DNA from 2 places in the Hyphomicrobium sp. MC1 genome. Region 2 is predicted to be linked to the other one. Evidence: predicted binding sites of a transcription regulator. Region 2 holds the regulator's gene; the other holds the start of a gene.

Region 1 (5,041 bases), 1.3 Mb from region 2:
GCCGATGGGCAGTCCATTTCGCCAAGTATGGTTATGGATGTCTTAAATCGCAGGCGTTTGTGTGTGCCTGCGAGGCGATAACCGGTGCTATCGGCAGCTATCGCCTCGCAAATGACTTCAGATCGCGATGCGGCCGTTCAACCCGAGCTGACGCTTAGCCTCGGAGCGGAGTGCGTCGATGGGCTTAAGTTTTCCTTCGACCTCGTAGTGCCAGAACGTCCAGCCGTTACACGCCGACTTGCCTTGAACGATGGCGCCAAGCCGATGAATGGAAGCTTGCTGCCCGGCATAGAACAGCGTGCCGTCGGCGCGAACTTCGGCGCGCACTTCGCGGCGCGGATCGAACAGCTTGCGGCCCGGTTCGAGAATGCCGAGTTCCAGGATCTGCCCGAACGGAATGCGCGGCTCGTTGCGCTTCGACGGGATCGCTTCGATCGAGTCGAGATCGAGCGGCCGAACCTTCGCGATCCGCTCGTCCGCCGCTTTCGCATAATCGACGTCCCGCTCGATGCCGATGAACTTGCGGCCGAGCCGCTTGGCGACGGCGCCCGTCGTGCCTGTGCCAAAGAACGGATCGAGCACCGTATCGCCAGGCTTCGTCGAAGCGATCAGAATGCGATGAAGTAGCGCTTCTGGCTTTTGCGTCGGATGCGCCTTGCGGCCACCGTCGTCCTTCAGGCGCTCAGGTCCCGAGCAGATCGGAAACAGCCAATCGGAACGCATTTGAACGTCATCGTTCGATGCTTTCAGACTTTCGTAGTTGAACGTCACGCGCGATTTCTTATCGCGGCCCGCCCAGATCATTGTTTCATGCGCGTTGGTGAAGCGTTTGCCGCGGAAGTTCGGCATCGGGTTCACTTTGCGCCAGATAACGTCATTCTGAATCCAGAAGCCGAGGTCCTGGATCGCGACGCCGAGGCGAAAGATGTTGTGATAGGAGCCGATCACCCAGATCGCGCCATCCGGTTTCAGCACGCGGCGGCATTCGGCAAGCCAGGCGCGGCAAAAGGAATCATAGGCGGCGAAGTCGTCGAATTTGTCCCACTGATCGTCGACGCCGTCGACTTTTGTGTTGTTCGGTCTGAGGAGGTCGCCCGCAAGCTGCAAATTATACGGCGGGTCGGCGAAGATGAGATCGACGCTGGAGCTTTCGAGCTTCTTCAGCTCAGCAATGCAATCACCAATAAGAATCTTTCCGCTTTCCGAGCGGCCCTTGACGCGACGCGAACCCATGAACTCGAACCTGTACGCTACTATGAACTGAGCGCCCGCCATCAACTTACGCAACGGGCTGCCGAGCTTTGTACATCATGGGAATCGGGCTTGGATACGCTCAAACGACGCGCAAGCGATTTATATTTTTTGATTCGATCTGCAACCTGATCCGTTTACGGAAAACATATCGTTTAGACGAGGGCGCCGAGGCCGAGCGCGAGCTGCACGGGCTTGAATGAGCGCCGGTGCAGCGGCGAAACGCCGAGCTTGTTGATGGCAGCCTGATGTTCCGGCGTGCCGTAACCCTTGTGACGCTCGAAGCCGTATCCCGGATAATCGCGCGACATCTGTACCATGATGCGGTCGCGTGTGACTTTCGCGATGATCGAAGCCGCCGCAATGGACAGACACTTCGCGTCGCCTTTGATGATGGTTCGCGTCGTCATCGCGACCCGCGGCGCCTTATTGCCGTCAACCAGAACAAGCTTCGGCGCGTTGGCGAGTTGCCCGATGGCCTGCGCCATCGCCCACAGCGTCGCGGCAAGAATGTTATCGCGATCGATGCGATCGACCTCCGCGATGCCGACGCCGACGATGGCGACCTTCATGATGCGATTGAAGAGATAGGCGCGGGACTCTTCATCAAGCGCTTTGCTGTCGTCGATATTCGCTGGAATTTTATCGGGATCGAGAATGACGGCCGCCGCAACGACCGGTCCCGCCCACGGGCCGCGCCCGGCTTCGTCAACGCCCGCGATCGGCCGAAACCCGAGCTGATGTTCGGCAGCTTCGAGTTCGAACGTCGGCTTGATGCGCGAATCGGCGATTTTCATTCGCCAGTTTGGTCATCGCGCAGATCAAGCTGTCAAAGCAGGGAGAGCTGTTGTCCACCGTTACCGGGACGCAGGAAGAGATCGGTTCGCAAGGCAACTCGTTCTTCGCCGAGACCGAGACGCTTCTTGGCCAGCCGAAAGCGCAGCGCGATTTGCGTCGCATATGGTCCGCGCCCGACCTGGCGCACTCCGAAGTCCGGTGTGTAATCGCGCCCGCCGTGCATCGATCGCAAAAGCGAAATCACTCTGTCGGCACGGTTTGGAAATTCTTCCGCCAGCCATTCGCGAAAGAGATCTTTGATTTCGAGCGGCAGGCGCAGAAGCACATATCCAGCATTGCAAGCACCGGCATCGCGCGCCGCTTCCAGGATGGGTTCGATCTCGTGGTCGGTCAGCCCGGGAATGATCGGAGCGACCATGACTGTGACGGGTATTCCGGCGTCGGCAAGCTTCTTCACGGTTTCGAGACGCTTCGGCGGCGTCGCGGCCCGAGGTTCCATCGCCCGCGCTACGCGGCGGTCGAGCGTGGTGATCGACACCGCGACGCGCGCCAGATTTTTCTCGGCCATCGGCGCCAGGATATCGATGTCGCGCGCCACCAGCGCCGACTTCGTGATGATGCCGACCGGATGGTTTGTCTGCGCCATCACCTCTAGGATCGAGCGCGTAATCCGCCGCTCCCGCTCGATGGGCTGATAAGGGTCGGTGTTGCCGCCGAGCGCAATTGTGTGCGGTCGGTAGCTCGGCTTCTTGAATTCACGCTCCAGCAGAGTGGCGGCGTTCGGCTTAGCATAGAGCTTCGTTTCAAAGTCGAGGCCCGCCGAATGCCCCAGATAGCAATGGCTTGGTCGCGCGTAGCAATAAATGCAGCCATGCTCGCACCCCCGATACGGATTGATCGAGCTTTCGAACGAAACGTCCGGGCTGTCGTTGTGGGAGATGATCGACTTTGCGGCTTCTTCGATCACCTCGGTCTTGAAGGCGTCGAGATCGCCGAGGCTTTCCCAGCCGTCGTCGAAGGCTTCGTGGACCTCGGCTTCGAACCGGCCGGTTTTATTCGTCCGTGCGCCCCGCCCGCGCCGCCGCTCCGAATCGACGGCATGAGGGGCGGGGAGGGGGTTCTGATGGTCTCGGTCGGGCGCCATTGTTCGAGGTCGTTGCTGAATATGATCAGCCAATAGCACATAACAAAGAACAAAGAAAGAACAAGCGGCAGCCAAACCGCGCCATTGCGATTGGTTAAGCCCCGCGACTCGGCGCGCCTTGCCGTGCGCGGATTGACGTGTCAGGAAAAGAGAATGATCTCAGTAATCATTCCCGCTCGGAATGCTGAACATACGTTACCGGCGACGCTGTCTGCCCTGGTTCCGGCGGCAGTGGACGGACTCGTTAAGCAGGTCATCGTCGTCGATGGCGGGTCGACGGACAAGACTGCTGAGGTAGCCGATCAGGCCGGGGCCGATATCGTCAAGAGCGCGCCCGGACGTGGCGGCCAGTTGGCCCAGGGCGCTGAAATCGCCCGCTTTCCTTGGCTCCTTTTTTTGAATGCGGATACCGTCCTGGAAGACGGCTGGGAACGCAGTGCAACGTCGTTCATGCGCCGCGTCGATTTCGGCGAACGGTCGATGGCCGCGGGCGCCTTCACGTTCCGTCTCGATGACAAGGGCCTGGCGCCGCGGCTGCTCGAACTGGTCGTGCAGTTGCGCTGTAAGCTCCTGCGCGTGCCTTATGGCGATCAGGGCTTGCTGATTCCGCGCCGCCTGTTCGATGACGTCGGCGGCTACCGCAATCTGCCGATCATGGAAGATCTGGACTTGGCGCGCCGTATCGGACGCCGGCGCCTCACAATTCTCGATGCCAATGCCGTGACGTCGGCGGAGCGTTATCGGCGCGACGGGTATCTCTCGCGATCGTTCCGCAACCAGATCTGTCATATGCTGTACGGCGCGGGCATTCCGGTCAGCATGATCGCGCGTCTTCAGGGCAAGGTCGAAACCGGCGCTTAAGCGCGCTTGTCTCACGCCGATGTGCGATGCTCTTCGAGCCGTGGCAGGATTTCGATGAAATTGCACGGCCTGTGGCGCATATCGAGCTGGAGCTTGAGGATGCCTTCCCAGGCGTCTTTGCATGCGCCCGTCGAGCCCGGCAGACAGAAAATATAGGTTCCGCGCGCCACGCCCCCGCATGCGCGCGACTGGATCGTCGACGTGCCGACCTTCTGATACGACAGCATGTGAAACAGGATCGCGAACCCTTCGATCTCCTTCTCAAACAGCGGCTTCACCGCTTCCGGCGTAACATCCCGTCCCGTGAAGCCCGTCCCGCCAGTCGTGATGACGCAATCGACGGACGCATCGTTGATCCATCCCTCCACGATGCTGCGGATTTGTGCCTTGTCATCTTTCGCGAGCTTGCGGTCGGCGAGTTCGTGTCCCGCTTCGCCAATGGCGCGCTCGAGATAGGCGCCCGATGTATCTTCCGCGAGCGTGCGGGAATCCGACATCGTCAGGATTGCGATGCGGATGGGAACGAATTGGCGTTCGGCGTCGATGCCGGCCATGGCAAGCCTCGTTGTGTTGTCTAAAGCTTCGACTTGATTTGTAGCAGATCCATCCACGCGAGCTGCTTGGCGGCAGGTGTTCGCAGTAGATACGCCGGATGCAACGTGGCGATAGCCGGGATTTTACGCTCCCCGACTTGCACCTCGCGCCATCTGCCTCGAAGCCGCATGATGCCTTCCGTTGCGCCAAGCACTTCCTTCGCCGCCGCGCCGCCCACGGCGACCAGCATCTTCGGCGCGACAAGCTCGATTTGCCGTTCGAGAAAAGGCCGGCAGGACAGCGCTTCCTGTGGCGTCGGCGTGCGGTTTCCAGGCGGCCGCCAATAGACGATATTGGTGATGTGCACGTCAGCTTCAGACAGCCCGATTGCGGCAAGCATCTTGTCGAGCAGTTGCCCCGCGCGGCCGACAAACGGTTTGCCCGCCAAATCCT
Region 2 (5,041 bases):
GCAAAGCCAGCGCTTCCAGGCGGCTTCGATTACGCGCGCACCGCTTGGTTCGAATCTGTCGGCGGCGTCGGTTACGCATTCGCAGCACCGACGATCGAAGGCCACGTTGACCCCAATAGCATCGTCCAATGGTATCGCCGCACCATCGAAAATATCCGTCAGGCGATTGCCGCGCGCATCCGTGCGGCGCTTCCTGGCGAAACCGGCGAGATCGCGCTTGCCCTTATCACCGGCGAGCGCGGCGGCATCAGTGCCGAGACGAACAACGCCTTCAAGAATTCGGGCCTGTTCCACATTCTCTCGATCTCCGGCCTACACATGGTGATTGCAGCAGGTGCCGTTTTCTTTTCGATCCGCCTGATCCTCGCTGCGATCCCGCGCATCGCCTTGACGATGCCGATCAAAAAGATCGCCGCTGCGCTCGGCATCATCAGCGCGGTCGCCTATCTCGCGATTTCGGGAGGCCAGTTCGCAACCGTGCGCTCGGCGCTGATGATCTTCATCATCTTCGGCGCCATGCTGATTGATCGCCCTGCGCTTGCGTTGCGCAACGTTGCGCTCGCGGCGTTCCTAATTCTGTTGGCCTATCCCGAAAGCCTGCTCGATGCAGGCTTTCAGATGTCGTTTGCCGCTGTGACGGCGCTGATCGCCTCGCACGAATTTTTGAGCAGCCTGTTCAATCGCGAGCAGAAGCCGCATCCCATCATGCGCGTCATCGTCTTCTTCGGTGAGATCATCGCCTCGACTCTGATCGCAAGCGTCGCGGTCGCGCCGTTTGCCGCCTATAATTTTCACCAGAGCCAGCAATATGCCGTGCTCGCGAACATGATCGCCATTCCGATCTGCAACCTGATCGTCATGCCGGCGGCGCTCGTCGCGATGGTGCTGATGCCGTTCGGCCTCGAATGGCTCGGCCTGAAGCCGATGGGCTGGGGCATCGAAGGCATGACGTGGTGTGCGAACGAAGTCGGCGCGTTGCCTGGTGCAGTCGGACATATTCCAGCGATCCCCGAACTGGCTTTCGTGCTGATGCTTACGGGCGGCGTCTGGTTTTTGCTTTGGCAGACGCGGATCAGGCTTCTCGGCGTTGCGCTTGTCGGCGCCGGGCTGCTTGTTTCGCCTTGGATGCCGCGCCCTGACGTTCTGATCGGACAGAAAGGTCTGCTTGTCGCCGTGCGCGATGACTCGGGCAAGCTCGACGCCATGCCGGGCAAGGGCACGAAATACGATCTCGACCGCTGGCTCGAATACGACGGCGATTCCCGAACGGCGCGCGATGCCAAGATCGGCAAAGGCTTTACTTGCGATGCGATCGGCTGCATCGCGCATGTCAAAGGCGCGACCGTCGCGGTCGCGCGCCATCCCGCCGCCGTGACCGACGATTGCCTCAACGCCGACGTGCTTGTGCTCGATACGCCCAAGCCCGGCAATTGCGCCGTGCCGCGAACGGTCGTCGATGTTTTCGATCGCTGGCGCAATGGCGCTTACGCCCTTTATGTCGACCGCAGCGACGACAGTCCGGAACCCAAAATCCGTCTCGAAACGGTCGCGGCTCATCGCGGCGAACGACCTTGGAGCGAGATGCCGGAGCGAAAGCAGGCAGCGCTGCCGAAACCCCGTATTCTGCAGACCCCGTCCCCGGCGGGTGCCCCGGCTGCCGAACCTGCCCGGACCGCCGAAGCAGAACCCCAAACACGCACCTCAGCCGACGTCGATCCGGGGGAGGGGGCGGAACTCGAAACGGAAGATATCACTGAGCCGGACGCCGAGAGCGGGCGTTAGCCATCGACGCTGCCCCGCGTCGCTCTAGCTCCGTCGACGCATGGCGGCGAACTGCCCCTCAATACCGCCGCATCAAGCCGACGAGGCGCCCCTGAATGTCGATCTGATCCGGCCCAAAGATCCGCGTTTTGAATTCGGGGTTCGCGGCTTCGAGCGCAATCGTCGAGCCCTTCTTGCGCAGCCGTTTCAGCGTCGCTTCCTCGCCCTCGACCAGCGCCACGATGATATCGCCGTTCTCCGCCGTATTGCAGCGGCGGATGATGACGGTATCGCCGTCATGGATGCCCGCCTCGATCATCGAATCGCCTTTGACCTCCAGCGCAAAGTGTTCGCCGTTGGTCAGGATGTCGGGTGGCACCGCAATGTCGTGCGTGTGGTTCTGAATGGCGCTGATCGGCGTACCGGCGGCGATGCGGCCCATGACCGGGATCGACACCGTCCGCGCGTCGATGACGTGCGACGGCGGCGGCGGCGTGGCCACATTCGTCTTCGGCGGCCCGGAGCCTTCGATCACGCTTGGCTGGAAGCCCCGCTGCGGTGCCGCGGCCGCGTTGGCACCCGGTGCCGCGGACGGCAAGCCAACCTGGTTGTCCGGCAGCTTGATGACCTCGATAGCCCGCGCCCGGTGCGGCAGGCGGCGGATGAACCCGCGTTCCACCAGAGCGGTGATCAGCCGATGAATGCCGGACTTCGACCTGAGATCCAGCGCATCCTTCATCTCGTCGAAAGATGGCGGCACGCCGCGCTCCTGCATGCGCGCATGGATGAAGAGGAGGAGGTCTTTCTGCTTTTCGGTGAGCATAGCGGTTCGTCTCAAGCCTTTCCTGGCTGGCAAGCGCGGCGGGCTGAGACGCTGACCACCGAAAGACCGCCCGCTCATTTACAGTACAAATCGTGTATGTACCCTAACCGTTCTCGTCTCGTTCTGCAACCCATGCAAGTCAATAATCAACACGAACCAGCGCATGCGGCTCTGAAAGCACAGTTTCGTTGGCGCATCCGACTCGCCCGCGGCGAGCCGGCCGGATGCGCATACGTGGTGCATCTTCCTTCGCTCGACTTCAGAACGAAGAGCCAAGCATGTGCTGGCGGCGGGCTCTGCGAAGCAGAGTCGCCGGCACCCACAATGCTCCGGCATGCTCCCCCGCAGGGGAGTCGCCAGCAAACAAAGAGCCGACGGAAAGACCTCGCATGTCTGTTTATCGACCCGGGCGTTTCATACTTTTGCCGTTGAGGTGGAGCATCGTGCGAACAATGCGAGGTTTGTTTTCTCAAATCATCATTGGGGTCATCGTCACCGTCATCGGGACGCTTGTGACCGACGCCATCACCGGCGGCAACATGAGCCGTCATTTCGTTCCGGGCGTGCACGGCTCCTGGCGCGGGCATTGATGTCCAGATTTGCGCAACTCCTCTGACGCTTTAATGCACGACGCTCCCGATGTGCGCATCGTGGCTGGCTCTCCTTTTTGATTGCGCCGGAACGACAGCTTTTGATTTGCGCATGGCGACTCCCCTGCGGGTAGCCGGCCGCCATGCGCGGATTTTTTCGGCGCGCCGGCCGCCCGGCGCGTCGCGATGAACAAAGATCCGGGCATGCGCCAACGGCCGGCTCCGCTTTTTGATTGCGCCGGACGACACGCCTACGGCGCGCCGGCCGCCCGGCGCGTCGCGAAGGAAGAAGCTCCGGGCGTGTGCAACCGGCCGGCTCTGCGGAGCAGAGTCGGTTGCACCAAATATAAAGCACGAAGCGGACGGGTTCCGCGGCTGGGTCGTGGCATTTGAAGTCTCGGAACCGATCCGCTCCGTGACAGCCTGAGAACAGGGTCGCGAGCACGGTCACTTAATGAAGCGGGATGCTCCGCACACGGGTTTCTCACCCCGTGCGGACCGGCCGTTCGCCTTGTCCGGAAGCGCGCGTGACGCGCCGGGTCAGGCTGCCCCGTCCGAGCCCGACGCAACGCCTTGCGCGCGAGCCCTTCACCGGACGGGCGAGGGGATTATGCGGGCGGTTCGGAAGGCGGGGATAAGTTTTTTGTGTGTGACGGTCAGCCCGCTATTCGACCTGCGGTCGCTGCGGATTTCGCGCGGCTCGTCATGATGGCCTGATGGCGGGCCAAAATCTTTTTGAGTGCCGCAGGTCGGCTCTTCGGAGATGCGCTCGTAAACTTCTTTGCGATTGCGGAAATTTCAGCGGCATTGAGTTCCTTGTCGGACTCTATGGCAGCGTAAATCGCATTGAAGCCTTCTTCATCTCCCAGAGCCTCCTCAAGGCGCCGCGAATATTTTAGCACGATTTCATCTCGAATGACGGCAGACTGCTTTGGCTTAGATGGCTTAGCTATTTTCGGTTTGGACAATTCGGCAGACAAATCCGCCAGGCTCGATTGCGTATGCCGCCGCAACGAGCACTCCAGTTGCCGTATTTCTTCGATTGTTGAGGCTTTCGCGTGCTCGTCCAAAAGCGATGCGAGCGCATTCAAAAAAGCACATAGATCGGCGATGGGCGAAGGCTCCGAACTGATTTTCGGGGAAGCAACGCCAATCGTTTTCGCAAGAATTTTGACAGTGTGGTTTGGAAAAGATTCGAGAAGAGGAAAGAAGTCGTGAGCCCACGCATCATCGACCGAAAGCGGTGTACGCGATCTGAAATCGATCCCGCGCTTAAGGAGCGATTTTAATTCAGAGCACTTCATTCAGCGGCCACCGGTAGCATAAGTTGGATCGCGTCATTGCCATCTGGGTCAAAGTCATCAGGATCGTCCACACCTTCAAATGATTGAGCAGGGGGGACGCCGACTTGGTTCGCGATCGTTCTCGCCAGCGAGAGAATAGCGGCGCGGACATTCGGAGAAGAATTGTCGCGAGGAAGATTGAAATACGCGATGCCATCATCTGCGTTTCGAACCAATCTCACGGTGTTGGGGATAAAGGTTGTTGTCGGAAGGAAGCCGCATCCGAAACGCTTTGTGTTCATTAAATCCTGTAACCAACTCATGACTTCGCGTGTGATATTGAGATTTGGACTGTACCGCGTCGCGACGACGCCGACGTGTTTGAGGTGCGGACACAAATTAGCGTCGCGCATGAATTTCAGCTGCTCGCAGAACGAAACAACAGATTCACCAGACGGCTTATCGAGGATGGTGGGAATCAGGACATGCGAACTTGCGCAAAGAGCTTGGATCGTTCCGGCAGTCAGCCTTGGCGGGCAATCGATAATGATAAGATCGAAGGCGTCTTGGACAGTCTGAGAGTG

What was found. Region 2 encodes LexA, which represses DNA repair genes until DNA is damaged. Its sites were predicted from a motif close to TGTTCNNNNTGTGTTCNG; they were not measured.
Region 1: HYPMC_RS19225 (PA0069 family radical SAM protein) is a predicted target of LexA. The motif match lies at 3,239-3,256, and genes of this name have one in related genera.

Annotation. Positions count from the first base shown of each region.
Region 1 covers NC_015717.1:4,004,647-4,009,687, reverse strand. The annotation lists gene HYPMC_RS19235 (site-specific DNA-methyltransferase) at 118-1,233, opposite strand; gene HYPMC_RS19230 (ribonuclease HII) at 1,407-2,048, opposite strand; gene HYPMC_RS19225 (PA0069 family radical SAM protein) at 2,081-3,193, opposite strand; gene HYPMC_RS19220 (TIGR04283 family arsenosugar biosynthesis glycosyltransferase) at 3,347-4,054, shown strand; gene moaB (molybdenum cofactor biosynthesis protein B) at 4,066-4,608, opposite strand; gene HYPMC_RS19210 (uracil-DNA glycosylase) at 4,629-5,041, opposite strand, start outside.
Region 2 covers NC_015717.1:2,714,006-2,719,046, reverse strand. The annotation lists gene HYPMC_RS13205 (ComEC/Rec2 family competence protein) at 1-1,782, shown strand, start outside; gene lexA (transcriptional repressor LexA) at 1,841-2,584, opposite strand; gene HYPMC_RS24265 (hypothetical protein) at 3,037-3,174, shown strand; gene HYPMC_RS24260 (hypothetical protein) at 3,831-4,076, opposite strand; gene HYPMC_RS13185 (ParA family protein) at 4,475-5,041, opposite strand, start outside.